DNA from 3 places in the Aminobacter sp. P9b genome. Region 2 is predicted to be linked to each of the others. Evidence: predicted binding sites of a transcription regulator. Region 2 holds the regulator's gene; each other region holds the start of a gene.
The links. Region 2 encodes PhoB, which activates phosphate uptake and scavenging genes when phosphate is short. Its sites were predicted from a motif close to TGTCATNNANCTGTCAT; they were not measured.

Region 1: the regulator PhoB is predicted to act here: its motif matches at 2,591-2,607, upstream of WHT83_RS17495 (UDP-2,3-diacylglucosamine diphosphatase).
Region 3: the regulator PhoB is predicted to act here: its motif matches at 3,499-3,515, upstream of WHT83_RS15740 (bifunctional 2',3'-cyclic-nucleotide 2'-phosphodiesterase/3'-nucleotidase).

What each region holds. Positions count from the first base shown of each region.
Region 1 is NZ_CP150082.1:3,553,709-3,560,684, reverse strand. It holds gene WHT83_RS17505 (NADP-dependent malic enzyme) at 1-1,586, opposite strand, end outside; gene WHT83_RS17500 (SDR family oxidoreductase) at 1,754-2,533, opposite strand; gene WHT83_RS17495 (UDP-2,3-diacylglucosamine diphosphatase) at 2,652-3,470, shown strand; gene WHT83_RS17490 (MFS transporter) at 3,779-4,999, shown strand; gene dgcA (N-acetyl-D-Glu racemase DgcA) at 4,961-5,944, opposite strand; gene WHT83_RS17480 (ABC transporter permease) at 6,022-6,976, shown strand, end outside.
Region 2 is NZ_CP150082.1:264,886-271,861, reverse strand. It holds gene pstB (phosphate ABC transporter ATP-binding protein PstB) at 1-485, shown strand, start outside; gene phoU (phosphate signaling complex protein PhoU) at 526-1,230, shown strand; gene phoB (phosphate regulon transcriptional regulator PhoB) at 1,328-2,017, shown strand; gene WHT83_RS01335 (hypothetical protein) at 2,295-2,717, shown strand; gene WHT83_RS01330 (L,D-transpeptidase) at 3,048-3,857, shown strand; gene WHT83_RS01325 (hypothetical protein) at 3,933-4,394, shown strand; gene WHT83_RS01320 (ferric reductase-like transmembrane domain-containing protein) at 4,391-5,113, shown strand; gene WHT83_RS01315 (ROK family protein) at 5,149-6,399, opposite strand; gene xylF (D-xylose ABC transporter substrate-binding protein) at 6,650-6,976, shown strand, end outside.
Region 3 is NZ_CP150082.1:3,183,764-3,190,739, reverse strand. It holds gene WHT83_RS15750 (class I SAM-dependent methyltransferase) at 1-259, shown strand, start outside; gene WHT83_RS15745 (glycerophosphodiester phosphodiesterase family protein) at 392-1,372, shown strand; gene WHT83_RS15740 (bifunctional 2',3'-cyclic-nucleotide 2'-phosphodiesterase/3'-nucleotidase) at 1,429-3,405, opposite strand; gene WHT83_RS15735 (Lrp/AsnC family transcriptional regulator) at 3,579-4,052, opposite strand; gene ald (alanine dehydrogenase) at 4,207-5,322, shown strand; gene WHT83_RS15725 (outer membrane protein) at 5,527-6,798, shown strand; gene WHT83_RS15720 (DUF1203 domain-containing protein) at 6,866-6,976, opposite strand, start outside.

The DNA.
Region 1 (6,976 bases), 1.6 Mb from region 2:
CGGCCGCCGAGATCGATCAGGTGGTCGACATAGTGGCGATAGCGCGGATCATCCTCGGGATTGATGACCTCGAAGTCGATGCCGGGACGAATGCGAAGGCCATAGCGCTTGAGGCGGACCTCGATGACATGCGGACGACCGATCAGGATCGGCTTGGCAAGGCTTTCCTCCAGCACCACCTGGGCGGCGCGCAGCACGCGCTCGTCCTCGCCGTCGGCATAGATCACCCGATTGGCCGTTGCCTGCTTGGCGTTGGAGAAGATCGGCTTCATCACCAGCCCGGAGCGGAAGACGAAGCGGCTGAGTTTTTCGACATAGGCGGTGAAATCGGTGATCGGGCGAGTGGCCACGCCGGTGTCGCAGGCGGCCTTGGCGACGGCAGGCGCAATGCGCAGGATCAGCCGTGGATCGAAGGGCGAGGGGATCAGGAAGTCGGGGCCGAAGGTCGGCGTCTCGCCGGAATAGGCGCGCGCGGCGACATCCGACGGCTCCTCGCGTGCAAGGGCGGCGATCGCGCGCACGGCGGCCATCTTCATCTCTTCGTTGATCGCGCTTGCGCCGCAGTCGAGCGCGCCGCGGAAGATGTAGGGGAAGCACAGCACGTTGTTGACCTGGTTCGGGAAGTCCGAACGGCCGGTGCAGATCATGGCGTCCGGCCGTGCGGCACGTGCCTCCTCAGGCATGATCTCGGGTTTGGGGTTGGCAAGCGCAAGGATCAGCGGCTTTTCGGCCATCTGGCTGAGCAATTCCGGCTTCAGCACGCCGGCGGCGGACAGGCCCAGGAACACGTCGGCGCCGCCGATGACGTCGGCCAGCACGCGGGCATTGGTGTCCTTGACGTAAGGGTCCTTCCAGCGGTCCATTTCCTCGGTGCGGCCCTTGTGGGCGACGCCGAAGCGGTCGGTGACCCAGATGTTCTCGACCAGGGCGCCGAGCGACACCAGCAGGTTGAGACAGGCGAGGGCGGCTGCACCTGCGCCTGACGTCACGATCTTGACGTCCTCGATCTTCTTGCCGGCGAGTTCCAGGCCGTTGAGCACCGCCGCTGCAACGATGATTGCCGTGCCGTGTTGGTCGTCGTGGAAGACCGGAATGCGCATCTTCGCTTTCAGGCGTTCCTCGACGTCGAAGCATTCGGGTGCCTTGATGTCCTCGAGGTTGATGCCGCCGAAGGTCGGCTCGAGCGCCGAGATGGTGTTGACCATCTGGTCGATCTCGGGCGCGTCGATCTCGATGTCGAAGACGTCGATGCCGGCAAATTTCTTGAACAGGACGGCCTTGCCCTCCATCACCGGCTTCGACGCCAGCGGGCCGATATTGCCAAGGCCGAGGACCGCCGTGCCGTTGGAGATGACGGCCACCAGATTGGCGCGGCCGGTGTAGTCGGCGGCGGTCTCGGGGTCGTCCCTGATGGCAAGGCACGGTGCTGCGACGCCGGGGGAGTAGGCAAGCGCCAGATCGCGCTGGTTGCCGAGCGGCTTGGTCGCCTGGATTTCGAGCTTTCCCGGGACGGGGTGCTTGTGGAAAAAGAGCGCGGCCTGATCGAGATCGGAGAGCGCTTCCTTCTTCTTGTTGTCCCCGGCCATCTCTAACTCCTTTAGAATCCGCATCAAAGGCCGTTCTTAGCACGACGGCCGCATATTTCGAGGTGTCAATGCCAAAACGGCGTTGAAGTACTTTCAAGCGCCGGAACGGAAATCATTCCAGCGGCTTGGCGCCAGGTGTTGAGATGCTGAGTCAGCTTCTCCGGGGGTCAGAACGAGCTGACATACAGTCCGCCGTCGACGGGAATGTTCTGGCCGGTCATGTATCCGGCGTGAACCGAGCACAGGAAGGCGCAAATCTGGCCGAATTCTTCCGGCGTGCCAAGCCTGCCGGCCGGCACTTCGGCGCTCAGCCGGGCGCGGCGTGCGGCCCCCTGAACAGGATCCTCGACGCTGCCCGGTTCGTGCGGGCCGCGCAGGCGGTCGGTGTCGAGCTTGCCCGGCAACATGTTGTTGATGGTGACGTTGCGGTTCGCCACGGTGCGCGCCACGCCTGCCAGGAATGCCGTGAGGCCGGCGCGTGCGCCCGAGGAAAGGTCGAGGCCGGGAATCGGCGTGTAGACCGAAAGCGAGGTGATGTTGACGATACGGCCGAAACCGCGTTCGGCCATGCCGTCGATCACCGCTTTGATCAGTTCGATCGGCGTGACCATGTTGTTGGTCACGCCTTCGAGGATCTTTGCGCGGTCGAGTTCGCGAAAATCGCGATAGGGCGGGCCGCCATTGTTGTTGACCAGGATGTCGGGAGACGGGCAGGCGGCGAGCAGCGCCTTCTGCACCTCGGGGTCGGACACGTCGCCGGCGATTTCGGTGACGGTCACGCCGAAGCGCTGGCGGATTTCCGTCGCGGTGCGGCTGAGCGCGCCTGCATCGCGGCCGTTGAGGAAGAGTTCGCATCCCGCTTCGGCCAATGTGATGGCGCATCCCTTGCCGAGTCCGCGGCTTGACGCGCAGACGATAGCCTTCTTGCCCCGTATGCCGAGATCCATGAGTCCGTCTCCTGTAGGTGATGCGCCACCCTAGGACTGCCGGCAGGCGACTGCAACCGTCATACGTCTGTTGCATGAATCTGGGCATAGCCAGCGCGACAGCAACGGGTGAAATGCCATGTCAGGCACCAGCACACGCAGTTTCCGAACGCTCTTCATCTCCGATGTCCATCTGGGCTCGAAGGGTGCGAAGGCCGACTATCTGATCGACTTCCTGCGACATCACGAAGCGGAGTCCATCTTCCTGGTCGGCGACATCGTCGATGGCTGGCGCCTGCGCCGCTCCTGGCATTGGCCGCAGACCCACAACGATGTGGTGCAGAAACTGCTGCGCCAGGCACGCAAGGGCACTGCTATCACCTACATCGCCGGCAACCATGACGAGTTCGCCCGCATGTTCCAGGGCGTGCATTTCGGCGGCATCGTCGTCGCCGACCGCGCCATCCATGAAGCCGCCGATGGCAAGCGCTTCCTGGTGATCCATGGCGACCAGTTCGATGCCGTGGTGCAGAATGCGCGCTGGCTCGCCTATCTCGGCGACTTCGCCTACGACGCGGCCATGGCGACGAACCGGCTCGTGGCGCGCTTCCGCCGCACTTTCGGCATGCCCTACTGGTCGTTCTCGTCCTGGGCCAAGGTCAAGGTCAAGAAGGCGGTGAACTTCATCGGCGCCTTCCAGGACGTGCTGACCGAAGAGGCCAGGCGTTCCGAGGTCGATGGCGTCATCTGCGGCCACATTCACCACCCGGCGATCGAGAATTTCGACGGCATCCAGTACATCAACACTGGCGACTGGGTGGAAAACTGCACGGCCGTTGCCGAGAATTTCGACGGCACCTTCGTCATCCTGCGCTGGCCGCATGTGCTGGCAGGGCAGTTGGTGAACGAGCCCTTCGTGCCGATGGTCGTCGACCAGCGCGTCGACAAGGCTGCCTGAACGGAACAACACACATGTGTCATTCAAGACATGCTTCCCGCAACCGGCGGGAAGGGCCAGGCCATGCGCCCATGATCGAGCCAACGCAATCGGTCCCCGAGCGGGCGTGGCGTCTCGGCGTCCATGATCGCCCTGCGGATGCCCGAACGACAACGCGGCTTGGCCGGCAAGGACCAATCGGCGTGGCCCAACCCCAGGGCGGCATGGCGAACCGGGCCGCTTTCGCCTCCCGGATAGCCATGGTATTGGATCAGGCAAATCGGTGAGGCTTGCTAGGTTCGGGTCTGCACCCGGACCGCATACCTGCCATGACACTTCCGCCTCTCACGCCAGAACAGCAGGTCAAGCCGCAGCGCTTCGAGCTGCGCATATCGCTGCTTTTCGCGGCCCTGTTCGTGCCGATGGGCGTGCACCTGCCGTATTTCCCGCTCTGGCTCGAAGCCAAGGGGTTCGATCCCGAACAGATCGCCATCATCCTTTCGGCGCCGATGTTCCTGCGCGTCATCACCACCCCGTTGATCGCGGCGATGGCCGACCGGGCCAAGGACCGCGCCAACGTCTTCATCTTCCTTGCCGCTTCAGCGCTGTTGCTTTCGCTCGGCTATTTCCTCGAGCCGGCCTATCTCATCGTCCTGGCCGTCTCGCTGGCGCTTGCGGTGGTCTGGACGCCACATTCGCCGATCGCCGATTCGCTGGCGCTGTCTGGCGTTCGCCGCTACGGCTCCGATTATGCGGCGATGCGTATCTGGGGCTCGATCGCCTTTCTCGCCGGCAGCCTGGGCGCAGGGTTCATCCTGTCATGGACAGGCGCCGATGCGGTTCCGGCAATCATTTCGATCGGACTGCTCGGCTGCTTCCTGATGTCGTTCATCACGCCTCGCCTGGGCAGGCCGAGGCGGGCTTCCCCGCTGTCGGCAACCGACATGCAGCAGGCGCCGAAGCTCTTAAACCGCTATTTTCTGCTGATGGCCGGCGGCACCGGCGTCATCATCGGCAGTCACGGCTTTCTCTACGGTTTCGTGTCGATCTACTGGAAATCCCTCGGCATCAACGAAACCATCGTCGGATTGCTGTGGAGCTGGGGGGTGGCGGCAGAGATCGTCATGTTCATGTTCTTCACCCGGCTGTTCGGTTCCAGATCGACGGCGCTGGTGCTCGTACTTGCCGGCGCCGGCGCGATCGTCCGCTGGGTTGCATATCCCCTGATCTGGCCGCTCGGACTTGGCGTGCCGGGCTTCTTTGCAGTCCAGACCTTGCACGCCGTATCGACCGCCCTGGTGCTGATCGGTGTGCAGAAGCTGATCGCCGAAACGGTTCCCGAAGAGCGCACCGGTGCGGCACAAGGCGTCGCCTACTTCACCAACGGCATGTCGATGGCGATCGTGACGCTGCTTTCCGGTCCGCTCTACGAGCGCTTTGGCGTCAATGGCTTCTTTTTCATGGCCGGCGTAGCGGCTTGCGCCATCGTCCTAGTGGTGCTGGCTTCGCGCTCAGCCCCAGAGCGCGGACCGGGGCGGAGACACCATTGAGCCCTCGTAGATAAGCCCCGGCGAGCGGTCGCGCGCCAGCAGCAGCGCGCCATCGAGATCGACGAAATCGGCATCCTGGGCAAGCAGCACGGCCGGCGCCATGGCGAGCGAGGTGCCAACCATGCAGCCGACCATCACCTGGAAACCGAGTGTACGGGCCCGGTCGCGCAGTTCGAGCGCCGCCGTCAGGCCGCCCGACTTGTCGAGCTTGATGTTGACGGCGTCATAGAGGCCCTCGAGCCTGTCGAGATCTCCAGCACTATGGACGCTTTCGTCGGCGCAGATCGGTACAGGATGCGCAATTCGGGCCAGGATCTGGTCAGCACCGGCGGGCAGCGGCTGTTCGATCAGCGCGATGCCCAATTCCGCGGCTGCAGCCAGGTTTTCGGCGATGTTGGCGTCCGTCCAGCCTTCGTTGGCGTCGAGGATGATGCGGCTTTGAGGTGCGGCTTCGGTCACCGCGCGGATGCGGGCAATGTCGCCGTCGCCGCCGATCTTGACCTTGAGCAACGGGCGCATGGCGTTGGCTCGTGCCTGTGCTGCCATCGCGTCGGGCTCGCCGAGGGAAAGCGTGTACGCGGTCTCAAGTGCGCGGGGCGACGCCAGGCCGAGCCTTGAGGCAACAGCGATGCCGCTCGTCTTTGCCTCGAGGTCCCATAGGGCACAGTCGATGGTGTTGCGGGCGGCACCTGCCTGCATCAGGCCGAGCAGATCGGTGCGAGAGGCGCCTTCCTCGACCGCCCGCCGTGCCTGCTCGATTGCCTCGCGGACGCTTGCCATGGTCTCGCCATAGCGCTTGTAGGGCACGCATTCGCCCCGGCCGATGAAGCCTGATTCGGCGATTGTGCAGGTGAAGACCTCGGCTTCGGTCTTGGAACCACGCGAGATCGTGAACGTTCCGGCGATGGGGAAGCGCTCATCTTCGACCGAAAGGACACGCACCATGAAAATCTGCTCCGTTCAACTGCTTGTCAGGGTTACGAAAATCGACAGGCAGCAGCCGACACGTTAAGTAGGGTGCCATGTTGACCATCGGCAAACGGGAAGCAAGCGGCGGGGCAGCCGACGGCCGAGATCACCGACCGCAGGTTGCTGTGGCGGAGCGCGAAGGCGTGCTCGCTTGCGTCTTCACCGGCATCTGGACCACCCGCACCGTAGCCCTTGTCGACGCCGAAATGCGCACGCTCGAAGCCCGCAAGGGATTTGTAGCATTGGCGCTTGATCTGTCCGGCATCGAAAAGATGGACACCGCCGGCGCCTGGGTCATCGACAGGCTGGTTTTCGCCAACGAGAAAAGAGGTGTCGAGGTCAAGATGGAAGGCCGCAGCGAAGCGGCCAACGTCCTGCTCGATGCCGTTGGCGAGGCCGTGCGGCGCGACGGCGATTCGGCTGCTGAGGTCCAGCCCAACATTCTTATCCGCATGCTCGAGGCGATGGGCCGGCGTGTCTACGAGATGCGCGACGATTTCCTGTCCTCGATGAACATCCTGGGCGCGACCATCCGCGGCGCCCAGATGAAGCTCGGGCGCGGTCATGCCGTCAACCCTGCGGCCATCTTCAGCCAGATCGACCGCATGGGCGTCGGCGCGATCCCGGTCGTGCTGCTGATGTCGGGCATCGTCGGCGCCATCGTCGCCCAGCAGGGCGCGTTCCAGCTCAGCTATTTCGGCGCCGATATCTTCGTCGTCGACCTGATCGGCGTGCTGGTGCTGCGCGAACTCGGCGTGCTGATGACGGCGATCATGATCGCCGGCCGCTCGGGCAGCGCGATCACTGCGGAAATCGGCTCGATGAAGATGCGCGAGGAGGTCGATGCGCTGACCGTCATCGGCCTCAACCCAATCGGCGTGCTGGTGTTTCCACGATTGGTGGCGCTGGTGATTGCGCTGCCGTGCCTTTCGATCCTTGCCAATTTCGCGGCCCTTGGCGGCGGCATGGCCACCGCATGGTTCTACTCGGACATTCCGCCGGCAGCCT
Region 2 (6,976 bases):
AGAAGCCGAACCCGTTCCCCAAGTCGATCTACGAGAACGTCGCCTACGGCCCGCGCATCCACGGCCTCGCCAAGAACAAAGCCGAGCTTGACGAGATCGTCGAGAAGAGCCTGCAGAAGGCAGCGCTCTGGAACGAAGCCAAGGACCGTCTCAACGAGCCGGGCACCGGCCTGTCGGGCGGCCAGCAGCAGCGCCTGTGCATCGCGCGCGCCATCGCGGTTGCGCCAGAAGTGATCCTGATGGACGAGCCGTGCTCGGCGCTCGACCCGATCGCCACCGCCAAGGTGGAGGAGCTGATCGACGAGCTGCGCGAGAACTACACCATCGTCATCGTGACGCACTCTATGCAGCAGGCTGCGCGCGTGTCGCAGCGCACGGCGATGTTCCATCTCGGCTATCTGGTCGAGGAAGGCCCGACCGACAAGATGTTCACCAATCCCGACGACAAGCGGACGCAGGACTACATCACCGGCCGTTTCGGCTGAGCGATATCGGCTCCGACCAGCATCAGACGAGGAACACATCATGGGCGAGCACACAGTCCGGTCCTTCGACGAAGAACTCAAACACGTCGACCAGGTCATCCGCGACATGGGCGACCTGGCCGGCGCGATGGTGGCAGGTGCGATCCGCGCGCTGCTTTCGTCCGACCAGGCGCTGGCGCAGAACGTCGTCGCCGACGACACGATCATGGACGCCAAGCAGCGCGAGCTCGACAACAGCGCGATCACGCTGATCGCCAAGCGCCAGCCGATGGCGCAGGATTTGCGCGCCGTGGTCGGCGCCATCCGCATGGCCGGCGATCTCGAGCGCATCGGCGACCTGGCCAAGAACATCGCCAAGCGTGTCGGTGCCGTCGGCCAGTCGCCGACGCCGCGCAACCTTTCGCACTCCATCGACGCGATGGCGCAGCTGGTGCTCGGCCAGGTCCGCGGCGTGGTCGATCTCTATGTCGCGCGCCAGGCCGAAGGCCTGAAGGAACTGCGCAACGACGACCAGAAGATCGACATCCAGTACACGGCCGTGTTCCGCGAGCTCCTGACCTACATGATGGAAGATCCGCGCAACATCACCGCATGCACGCATCTGCTGTTCTGTGCCAAGAACCTCGAGCGCATCGGCGACCATGTCACCAACGTCGCCGAGAACGCCTATTTCGTGGTCACCGGCACGCAATTGCCGCTCAACCGCCCGAAGGTCGACGAGACCACGACGGCAGTGTCTGCCTGAACACTTCAGCGCTGCATGTGCGGGGCGCGGGGGCGCTGCGGCAAGTTAATCCGCGCATGATCCGATCGGGGTCATGCGCCAAGAAAAGGCACAGCCGATGATCGCTCCCAAGGTCATGGTCGTCGAGGACGAAGAGCCGCTGGGCGTGCTGCTTCGCTACAATCTCGAATCCGAAGGTTATCAGGTCGAAGTCGTCACGCGTGGCGACGAAGCCGAGATCAGGCTCCAGGAAAACGTGCCCGATCTGCTGGTGCTCGACTGGATGGTGCCGGCACTTTCCGGCATCGAGCTGTGCCGCCGGCTGAGGATGCGGCCCGACACCGAGCGCCTGCCGATCATCATGCTGACGGCGCGCGGCGAAGAGAGCGACCGGGTGCGCGGGCTTTCGACCGGTGCGGACGACTATCTGGTCAAGCCGTTCTCGACGCCCGAGTTCATGGCGCGGGTCAAGGCGCTGCTGCGCCGGGCCAAGCCCGAGGTGCTGTCGTCCATCCTCAAGGTCGGCGACATCATGCTCGACCGCGAGTCGCACCGGGTCTACCGCAAGAAGAGCGAGATCAAGCTCGGGCCGACCGAGTTCCGCCTGCTCGAATTCATGATGCGGCATCCGGGCAGGGTGTTCTCGCGCAGCCAGCTGCTCGACAATGTCTGGGGCGAGACGATCTATATCGACGAGCGCACCGTCGACGTGCATGTCGGGCGCCTGCGCAAGGCAGTCAACAACGGCCGCATGCCCGACGTCATCCGCACGATCCGCGGTGCCGGCTACGCCATCCGCGAGGATTAGCGGTCGACGTCCGTTGTTTCGTTCTGGCCGCAAGCGGGCCTAGGCAAGCTGCGGCCTGCAGCAGATCGGGTTGGTAGGCGCGTCGTCGATTTGTGCTCCGCCAGGGTGGCGGCGCGGCCGCGCAATTGGCACTCGATCATGACAGCTCGCCTGCGTCGCGATGCTTTGGTGTCGATGCCGATGCAAGCAAACCTTCTGGCGGCGGGATGGTTTTTCTGCAGGAACAACTAATGATCCATGTCGCTGATGGATAACTTCTTCAGCAACGGTAGATTAAATGGCCTGCGATGACGATTTCGTGATGTCATCGATACCAAAAATTGTCCATTTTCATGCTAGCTGGCGCCTTGTGCGCAACGTTGTCTCGGCCATTGTTCTGGTGCTGATCACCATGCTTTACGGACTGCCCCTCGATCGGGCAGAGGCCGCAGGCATGAGCACTGGCGCGCAGCCGGTGACAACCGGGCAGGCGGAAGTTATCGCCGCGCCCGATGGGTGCTTGCCTTCCCTGGATCGCTGCACCGGCGAGACGTCCGACGAGCACAGCACCAGCACGCACTGCCTGGGCGACTGCCCTGCCTGGCAGGTCCATGACGAGCTTGCCGCGCCGACCCACACGACGCTTCGCAAGCGGCTCCCAGATCCCATGCCGCGTCGCGTGGCGAGCGCATCGTTTCTTCGACCTCCGATCGCTGCCTGATTTTTGACCGTTCGGCCCTCGCACCGACGAGGCCGTCCGAAATCAGTTGCGATGAGGAGACGGACGATCTTCCCGAGAAACTCTTGCGCTTGGGCCAGGCCCGAGCGCGTCCGCCGTAGCGACGCCGCCGGCTGGCATTCCCGCCAGCCCGCAAGGAGCCCGCGTGCTTTGCTCGTGGCAACAGCTAGATGACGTGCGCCCGCACGCACGAGCCGTCACCGGTCGGCGGATCGGTGCCGAGCGGCTGCATGCGCATGGTCAACGACCGGTCATCGACCTCCACGACCGCGTGTCACCCGAAATACAGGAAATGGTGCCAGGAGACTGCCAATGCCTAGGAACACTTTTGAAACGAATGCCGCGGGCGCCGCGCCGATGCCCGGAGGTGGCTCGGCATTGAGCCGCCGGCGTTTTCTCGCCGGCGTAGCCGGGCTGGGGACCCTTGCGGTGTCCGGCTGCGTCAGCACCCAACAAGCGGCCGTGCCGGCCGCAAGTGCGCCGGTCAAGAAGGCGCCGCCGGTCGTCGACAGCAATGCCCTTGCGATGTACGGCCCGCTGCCGAACGAGAAGTTCCCCATTGCCGCGATCGACCTGACCAAGGTGCCGAGCCGCTATTACCGGCGGCAGGTCGACTATGTCACCGAGGAACCGGTCGGAACGCTGGTCGTCGACACGGACAATTTCTACCTCTACCTCGTCCAGCCGGACGGCAAGGCCATGCGCTACGGCGTCGGGCTCGGCCGGGCTGGCTTCACCTGGGCGGGAAGGGGCCGCATCGGCTGGAAACAGGAATGGCCGAAATGGACGCCGCCCGACGAGATGATCGCGCGTCAGCCAAATCTCGCCCAGTGGGGCGCCGACCGTGGCGGCATGCCGCCCGGCCTCGAAAATCCGCTGGGAGCACGGGCCCTCTACGTCTTCCAGGGCAAGGTCGACACGCTTTATCGCGTTCACGGAACGCCCGAGTACTGGACTATTGGCAAGGCGGTCTCGAGCGGCTGCGTTCGCCTGATGAACCAGGACATCATCGATCTGTACGAACGGGTGCCGAGCCAGTCGCCCATCCTCGTGCTGGGCGATCCGACCCAACCCCATTCGCACGAGGTCGCCGGCGGCAGCGCTTCGCAAGCCGCCGGCTGATGTAGCGGTCACCCCAGCAGGTTCTCGCCGGCCGGCTTGCGAAGCGCCGTCCGGCCAACTTGGAGCAGACACGACATGAATGACCGCATCATCGGCTTGGCGCATTCAGGGCCCTGGCATGGCGGCGCCGTTCTCAAGGGGGTGGCCGTGACCATCCTGAGCTTTGCCGCGCTGGGCACCGTTTCGGCGCTCTGGGACAATCCGCTGTTTGTCCGGATGACCCCCGTCGCGGGCTGGGAACTGCCCGCTTTGGTGGTCCTGTCGGCGCTCTCGGGGCTTTATGTCGCCGTGCGGCGACCCGTCTGTTCAGTGCGCCGCGCGGGCATCGGCGGCGTGGCCGGCTTCATCGGCATCGCCTGCCCGACGTGCAACAAGATCCTCATGCTTCTGTTCGGGGGCGAATTCCTGATGATGTGGTTCGACCCGATCCGCCCCCTGATTTCAGCGCTCGGCATTGCGTTCCTCACTGCTGCGTCATGGCACGAAATACGCGCTCGTCGAGTGGATGCCGCAATGCAACCGGAGTATCTGCAATGACCGATATCCCAAGCGATCGCGTCCGCGCCGGTCAGCCAGCCTCTCTATTGCGCCGGACGCTGCTTCGTCATGTCGTGGTTGTCGGGCTTGCTGGCGCACTGGTCTATGCATTCGCCGTCGTTCACGGACAGTGGAGCCCGATGCACCGGTGGAACCGTGCATTCGCGGACGCATCGCTGGCGCTTCTGGTGATCACCATGTCGATCGGGCCATTGTCGCGCCTGTGGCCCGCCTTGCTCCGGGTGGTGGCCTATCGGCGGGAGACCGGCATCTACGCGACCCTTCTGGCGGCCGTGCATACGATCATCATACTCGAAGGCTGGGTCGAGTGGGATTTCGCGCGGCTCTTCGGCTACGAAATGAACCCACAGACGGGTGAATATGTGATGTTCCAGCATGGCTTCGGTCTGGCCAACCTGACAGGGATTGCAGCCCTTGCCTATGCGCTCGTGCTCATGTCGACCTCGAACGACCGGTCAATCCGCATGCTCGGTTCTTCGGTCTGGAAGTTTCTGCAGAACGCCGCAACCGTGCTGTGGGGACTTGCCTTGCTGCACACGGCCTATTTCCTGTTCATGCACTTCCTGAGCTTCCATCGTCCGATGCCGGAGCCGAACCCGCTGCAGTGGCCTTTTGTGGCGGCGGTGCTGTCGGTGCTCCTGCTTAGAGCTGCGGCCTTCCGTTCGACCTGGAGCAAGAAAACGAACAGTTCCAGGTGACCCCTCGTGCCAAAGGTCGCAGCGGACGGGCGCGGCTAGGCGACGTTCTTTCCTGCACTCGCAGGGGTGGCTCCGCCCAAACGGGCGGCAAAGATCTCCTGATCGACATGGAGCAGGGCGCGCATCATTGCGCCCTCGCGCTTGAGCGGAATCTCGTTGGGCTCGGTGTCGAACGAGATCGCCTTGGAGTGCAGCCCGCCGGCGGTCTTGGCGATCGCCGACAGCACATGCGGCTCCATGAGGTCGAAGGCCGTGGCACCGACGCCGACGAAGGCGAGCGGCGCCGGGTCGAACAGCGCAAACATCGAGCCCAGGCCGAAGCCGATGGCTTCGCCGGCCTTGCGGAAAGCTTCGCGCTCGGGACCGTCATGGTCGCGGGCGGCATCGGCGAGCGCCGTGATGTCGTCGTCGGACAGGTCGGCCAGCGGCTCGGCGTTCTCGTCGCCCAGCTTGGCGTTGCGCCAGATGGCGTAGTTGCCGGCATAGGCCTCGATGCAGCCGCGGCGGCCGCAGCGGCAGAGCGCGCCGTCGGGACGATGGATCATGTGGCCGAACTCGGCGCCGGAGGACTGCGTGCCGGTGAACAGTTCGCCCTTGATGACAAGACCCATGCCGATGCCGTGCGACAGAAGGATGGCGATGAAGTCGTCGCGGTAGCGCACGGGATCGCGCCAGCGCAGCGCCTCGGCGATCATGTTGCAGTCGTTCTCCACCGTCACCGGCACGCCGAACTCCTGTTCGAGCCGGTCGGCGAAAGGGATGTCATCGTGTCTCGTGATCGGCGACCACAGCAGCTTGCGCGAGCCGGAATCGGTGATGCCCTGGACCGCGATCGCAATGCGCAGCACCGGCCCTCCGGAGGTGGCGACCCCCTCGATCAGGCGCCGGATCATGGCGATGCATTCGTCGATCAAGGCTTCGGCCGGCATGCGTTGGGTCACCAGCCGCCTGGTGTCCTCGACGATGGTGTTGCCGGCATAGTCGATGATGGCGGCCGACAGGCTGTTGAGCGAAAGCACGACGGCAACGATCGATGCCGCCCTGGGCTCCAGCGTCAAGGCGACCTGCGGCCGGCCGCGCTTCATCGAGACCGGCTCGGAGCCCTTGGCTTCGGCGAGAATGCCCTCTGCGATGAGGTCGGACGATATCGTCGATATGGTGGAATGGCTGAGGCCGGTGGTGGCGGCAATCTCTGTGCGCGAAGGCTGGCTGGCGCGGCGAACTGCGGATATAACCATAGCTCGATTGCGTCGTCTCAGATCGTCGTGACGTATGCCGACCGACATGTGCTCGTCTTCCTCCCGGCGAAGCGCTGCCTTCTTAAGCGGCAGTCCCTATCGCTGCCAAGCCATTGTGACAGAGCGGAGGGCAAATGTCTTTATTTATTTCGAGCTCCGAAAAAAATAGGGAAGCGTTGCGAAACCATGTTGACAGCGACAGGCGGTTGAGTCACTATTTTTTCGAGGCTCGAAAAAAAGAGCTTCTCCAAGGGCTATCGCGAAGAAGGCGCGCCCGTTGGGCGCAGGGAGGAAAATCATGAAAAAGTTTACCACCGCCATTCTGGCGGGCGTCGCCATGACTCTATCGCTTTCGGCTGTCGCCGAGGCGAAGGACAAGGTTGTCGGCGTGTCGTGGTCGAACTTCCAGGAAGAGCGCTGGAAGACCGACGAAGCCGCCATGAAGGCCGCCATCGAGGCCGCCGGTGACAAGTATATTTCGGCCGACGCGCAGTCGTCGCCGGCCAAGCAGCTGACCGACGTCGAAAGCCTGATCTCGCAGGGCGCCAATGCGCTGATCATCCTGGCACAGGACGCCAGCGCCATCGGCCCGGCCGTCGACAAGGCCGTCGCCGAGGGCATTCCG
Region 3 (6,976 bases), 2.0 Mb from region 2:
CATGCTGCCGACACCGACGCTGTTGAAGTCGCTGGGGGCCGAGCACGGGCTCGACTATCTGCGCGAGCGCGTCTTTCCGCAGGATTATGCCCGGACACTTGCCGAATGGCGTGGCCGCTTCTGGTCGTCCTGGGAGCGCATCGTGCCTCTCGGCTTCGACGAGCGGTTCAAGAAGCTCTGGGAGTTTTATCTCCATTATTGCGAAGCCGGATTCCGTGCCGAGTACATCGACGTCAGGCAGGTGGTCTACAAGGCCTGACCGCTCAGCAGGAACTGGCGGCGACACGGATCGATCCGGTTCAGGCGCACTGGCGTCACGGTTTGGTCGCGAAAACGCCGGATCTTTCTACTGAATAGCTTCTCGAGTTGGGTCTCGGGAGCGAATCAAGACATGCGCAAGCGCAACATTTTCCTTCTCGTTGGTTTGGCGATTGCCGGAGCAGTCTATCTCAACAATACGTCCCTGCTTTCGGGACGGCCGGCGGGAGAGCCGACTATCCTGGCTCATCGCGGGCTGACGCAAGAGTATGATCGCACCGGGCTCACCGGCGACACGTGCACCGCCGAGCGTATCCGTCCGCCGCGGCACGATTATCTCGAAAACACCCTCCGTTCGATGAAGGCGGCATTCGAGCGTGGCGCCGATGTGCTCGAGTTCGACATCCACCCAACGACCGACGGCAAGTTCGCGGTGTTCCACGATTGGACCGTGGACTGCCGCACTGAGGGTGCAGGCGAGACGCGGTCGCATTCGATGGCCGACCTCAAGAAGCTCGACGTCGGCTACGGCTACACGGCAGACGGTGGCAAGACTTATCCCTTTCGCGGTCAGGGCGTCGGCCTGATGCCGACGCTCGAGGAGGTTCTGAACGAGTTTCCGGACAAGCGCTTCCACATCAACGTCAAGAGCAACGATCCCAGGGAGGGCGAACGGCTCGCGGCATTCATCGCAACCTTGCCGCCCAGCCGCCAGGACGACCTGTCGGTCCTTGGCGGCGACCGGCCGGTGCAGGCGGTCAAGCAGGCCTTGCCAGACGTCAGGACGCTGTCGAAGGAGTCCCTGAAGCGCTGCCTGATTCGCTATCAGGCGCTTGGCTGGAGTGGCTACGTGCCTGACAATTGCCGCAACGGGGCAATGCTGTTGCCGGCGAACTTTGCACCATGGTTGTGGGGCTGGCCGACCCGGTTCCTGGACCGGATGGCAGCGAGCGGCACCGAAGTCTTCCTCATCGCGCCCTATTATGGCAGCGGCTTCTCGGAAGGCATGAACGACCCCGAGTTGATCGACGCACTACCCGCGGGCTATTCCGGCGGCATCTCGACCGACGCGCTCGACATGATCGCTCCAGCCCTCCAACGGCGGGCGCTCTGAATTCACAAAAACAAGGGCAGCTGGATAGCTCCAGCCGCCCTCCCATCCGCCAAATCTCAAAGCGTGATGCGGTACTTGGCAAAGCCGTCCGCGCCCTCGCCTGCCGGCTCGATCTTGACCGCCTTGACCTCTGCGAGGTGATCCTTGGCCTTGGGTCCGGTCTCGAAGATTACCGATGCCCCTTCGACAGGCGCGAACGACCAGTTGGAATCGGCCGACGGGTTGATCGTGCCCTGCTCGACAATGTAGCGCACGATCACGTCGCGGTTGGTGTCGGGCGCCTCGAACACCAGCTTCGACGCGTTGATCTCAGGGAAATTGCCGCCGCCGCCGGCCCGGTAATTGTTCGAGGCGACGACGAATTTTGCAGCCGGATCAATCGGCTGGCCATCAAACATCAGGTCGACGATGCGGTTCGAAGCGGCATTTAGGACAGCCCCCTTGGGGTCGTATTTGGGCGGCTGCGCCAGGTCGATCTTGTAAGTCACACCGTCGATGACGTCGAAATTGTAGGACGGGAAGTCGAGATTGATCAGTACCTGGTCGGCCTTGCCTGGCGTGACCTGATTGAAGATACCAGCCGACATCTCCAGCCATTCCTTGACCTGGGCGCCGGTGATCGACACCGCCTGCACGGTGTTGGGGTAGAGATAGAGGTCGGCGACGTTCTTGATCGCCACGTCGCCCACCGGCACGTCGGTGTAATAATCCGGCCCGCCTCGCCCGCCCGATTTGAAGGGTGCCGCCGCCGACAGCACCGGCAGGTCCTTGTGCTCGGTCTCCTTCAGCATGTCCTTGATGTACCAGACTTGCGCCTGGCTCACGATCTGCACCGAAGGATCGTCGGCGACGAGAGCAAAGTAGGAGTATAGGGGCGCCGAGGTCTTGCCAACCGGCGTCCGCACATAGGCGAGCGTCGCCTCATGCTCTTCCTTGGCCGCAGCCTCCACCTCCGCATTGCTCTCGACGGTCGGCACCATCTTCTTGTCGACGCGCTTGGCGATCGGGCGCGCCTCGCTGGTCGAGCTCACGACCTTCCAGGCGTTGCCATCGCGCTCGATCAGCAGGTCGATCAGGCCGAGATGCGAGCCCCAGAAGCCGCCCATAACGCCGGGCTTGCCGTTGATCGTGCCCTTGGCATTGTCGAGCCCCTCGACGCCGTCGAACTTCGGCCCGGGGAAATCGAGGTGGCTATGGCCGGTGACGATGGCATCGATACCATCGACGCCGGCGAGCAGGATCGAGGCATTTTCGAGGTTTTCCCCGGCTTGCGGCGTGCCCATGCCGGAATGCGAAAGCGCCACGATGATCTCGGCCCCCTCCTCCTTCATCTGCGGCACCCAGGCCTCGGCCGCCTTGACGATGTCGCGGGTCATCGCCTTGCCGTTGAGATGCCGGGAATCCCAGGTCATCACCTGCGGCGGCACGAAGCCGATCAGGCCGATGCGTATCGGGTGCTCGGCGCCGGAGCCGTCCTTCACCTTCTTGTCCAGGATCACGTAAGGCTTGAGGAACAGCTCGTCCTTGGCGGCATCGGCGGCGAGTTGGCCCTTGGTCAGGTTGGCGCAGACGACGGGGAAGTTCGCTCCGGCCAGCACCTTGAACATGTAGTCGAGGCCGTAATTGAACTCGTGGTTGCCGAGTGTCGAGCAATCATAGCCCAGCGCATTCATCGCCTTGATGATGGGATGGACGTCGCCATCCTTCATGCCGCGCTGATAGGCCATATAGTCGCCCATCGGATTGCCCTGCAGGAAGTCGCCATTGTCGACCAGGATCGAGTTGCTGGCTTCGGCGCGGATGGCATCGATGATCGATGCGGTGCGGGCGACGCCCATCGTGTCGTTTGGCTTGTCGGCGTAGTAGTCGTAGGGAAACACGTGGACGTGCAGATCGGTGGTTTCCATGATGCGCAAATGCGCCTGGTTGGCCTGCGCGCGCGCCGAGAACGGATGCAGCATCACAAGCGCACTCGCCGCGGCGGAACCCGCGAGAAAGGAACGGCGAGATATGGGGTGAAGCATGTTGGACATTTTCATTCTCCAGGGAAATGAACTGACAGTATTTAGCCGGCGTCCGAAAGATCAAATCTTGCGCCAAAATTCGCCCGAGTCCAGCCGAGTCGCGTGACAGCCCCGCGACAAGCTTCGGGAAATGGATTGAGCCAGCGGATGCCAGCGCTTCGGCCGACTGCCGCTCCAACCCGTCAGGCCAGGTCCGGCCGGATGCCCATGACGGTGCGGTCGACGATCTCGCGCAGGGCGAAGGACGAGTTGATCTTGGTGACGTGCGGCATCGCCGAGAGCCATTCCTTGTGAATACGTTCATAGTCCGGCAGGTCGCGGGCAGCGATGCGCAGGATGTAGTCGTATTCGCCCGACATCAGATGGCAGGACAGGATATTGGGGCAGCGCTTCACCGCCACCTCGAAGTCGGACAGCGTCTTTTCGAACTGCCCGGACAGCGAGATATGCACGATCACCGTCATCTGGTGACCGAGGGCCGTGTTGGAAAGCCGCGCGTGATAACCAGCGATGACGCCCGACTTTTCGAGGTTATCGAGGCGACGGGAACAGGCGGATTGCGAGAGGCCGACCTTCTCGGCAAGCGCAGCATTGGGCAGGCGCCCATCCTTCTGCAAGGCATCCAGAATGGCGATATCGATCCTGTCCAACGGCATTTTTCGAATTTCCTTCGAGAATGATGCCTATTTATGCAAGGATTATCGATCTCAACCTTTACGCGCAACTCATTTCGCAAACATATTCGGAACGATTCGTGATTGACTTCGTCAATAAAGAACAATGGCCGAAACGGCTGCGGAGGAGCATAAAATGCGCGTAGGTTGTCCGAAGGAAATCAAAAACCACGAGTACCGCGTCGGGCTCACTCCCGGCTCGGTACGTGAGTATGTCGCTCACGGCCACGAAGTGCTGGTCGAGACCGGCGCCGGTGCAGGCATCGGCGCCGACGACAATGCCTACCGCGCCGCAGGCGCCCAGATCGCCAAGACCGCCGAGGAAGTGTTCACGCGCTCCGACATGATCGTCAAGGTCAAGGAGCCGCAGCCGCATGAATGGGTGCAACTGCGCGACAGCCAGATCCTCTACACCTATCTCCACCTCGCTCCGGATCCGGATCAGACCAAAGGCCTGATGGCCTCCGGCGTGACTGCGGTTGCCTATGAAACGGTCACCGACGAGCGCGGCGGCCTGCCGCTGCTGGCGCCGATGTCGGAAGTCGCCGGGCGACTGGCGATCCAGGCGGGAGCGACAGCGCTGCAAAAAGCCTATGGCGGTCGCGGCGTGCTGCTCGGAGGCGTGCCCGGTGTGCTTCCGGGCAAGGTCGCGGTCATCGGCGGGGGCGTGGTCGGCCTTCATGCCGCGCGCATGGCCGCCGGTCTCGGCGCCGACGTCAGCATCATCGACCGATCGATCCCGCGCCTGCGCCAGCTCGACGACATTTTCGGCGGACGTGTCCACACGCGCTATTCGACGGTCGAAGCGCTCGAGGAAGAGTGCTTCTCGGCCGATCTCATCATTGGTGCGGTGCTCATTCCCGGTGCCGCCGCGCCAAAGCTGGTCAGCCGCGAGATGCTGTCGGGCATGAAGAAGGGTGCTGTCCTCGTCGATGTCGCCATCGACCAGGGTGGCTGCTTCGAGACCTCGCATGCGACCACCCATGCCGACCCGACCTACGAGGTCGACGGCATCATCCATTACTGCGTCGCCAACATGCCGGGGGCGGTGCCCGTGACTTCGGCCCACGCGCTCAACAACGCCACGCTGCACTATGGCCTGGCGCTCGCCGACCGCGGGCTCAAGGCCATTGCCGACGAGCCGCATCTGCGCAACGGGTTGAACATCCACCGCGGCCGGATCACCAACCGCGCGGTCGCCGAAGCGCTCGGCTACGAGGTGACTGAAGCAAAGTCGGCACTGGCCGCGTGATTCGCCTGGAGTAGTCCGTCGGGCCCGCTCTATTGGTGCGGCGGGCTCAACTTGCTTTCGAGTTCGCCTATCTTCGCTCGACTTTGCCTATTCAATGCGAATTCTCGGGTGCACCACTCGCTAATCTCTCAGTGTGACAAATTAGTTGCAGCATAGACAGCCCCAACGTGCCATATAGCCGATTATTGGTAGTGGGGTAATGTAATGCACTTTGGAAAGACTTTCGCAGCACTCCTGCTGGGGGCCGCTTCGGCTGCTGCAATCAACTCGGCATCGCATGCTGCGGATGCAGTGTCGGCAGAATCGCCGGCGGCCTTCAACTGGAGCGGCATCTATGTCGGCTTCGGCGGCGGTGTCGGGGCGGTCAAGCATGGCCTGGAAATTTCTGGAGCTCCGTTCAGCTTGCCTGATGTTGGAGGCGGTGGCGTCTTTGGCGAAGTGACCGTCGGCTACGACTACATGCTCTCAGAGCGCGTCCTGATCGGCGCCTTCGCGGACGCACGATTCGGCAACATCGGTCTTTCGATGGAGCAAGGCGGGGACGAAGCCAAGATCACCAACAACTATGGCTTCGACATCGGCGCGCGAGCAGGTTACCTGCTGACGCCCACCACGCTGGGCTATGTGCTTGGCGGCTATAGCTGGCAGCATATCGACGCGGATCTCCCCGGCGCCCCGGCAGGCTTCGACCTTGACAGCGACCGTGACGGATATGTCCTCGGTTTGGGTGTGGAGACGGCGATTGCCGCCAACTGGACCCTGAAGAGCGAGTACCGCTACGCCAACTACGGCACCGAACCGTTCATTGGGGTCGGAGGCCTTGATGCCGAGACATCCACTCACACTTTCAGCATCGGCGCCAACTACCGCCTCGGCGCCCACAATGGTGGCAGCGCCTCGTTCTCCGCACCGGCCTATAGTTGGACCGGATTCTATGTCGGTGGTGCCCTGGGCGCAGGCGCCATTGCTGACGAGATCCACATCGGCGGCGGCGAGTTCAACGGCTTCGGCGGCGACGGCATCTTCGGCGAACTCAGCGTCGGCTACGACCACGAGTTCAACGACACCTGGGTCGCAGGTATCCAGATCGGTGGCCGCTACTCCGGCATGACCACGGTCCTGCAAGAGGATCCATCCGGAAGCTACAAGGGCAAGGCGGACTATGGGTTCGACGTGCTCGCACGCGTCGGTACGAAACTCAACGAATCGACCCTCGCTTATGTGCTCGGCGGCTACAGCCGGCAGCATGTGAAGGAAGAGATGTCCGGCGGTGGCCTCACCGACAGCTTCGATTGGAGCGTCGACGGCTTCTCAGTCGGTGGCGGTCTCGAAACCGCAGTGTCCAGCAACGTCGCCGTGAACCTGGAGTATCGCTACTCCAAGTTTGAGGGCCAGGACTACGGCAGCGGCGGCGTCTACGAGACGGTGCCGGTTTTCCACACTGTCCGAGTCGGCGCCAAGTACAAGTTCAACTAAGCGCGTTCGCCATCATGATCCGAAGCCCGTCGCAGCAATGCGGCGGGCTTTTTTTCATGGCACTCGGTCAGGCATCTGCGTCGGATGTGCCTACCAACTCGATCCGGCACTGATAGCAATTGTTCCTTGCCGAGCGCATGTGGACATAGGCGACGTCCGGCCGCGCAAGCAATTCTCC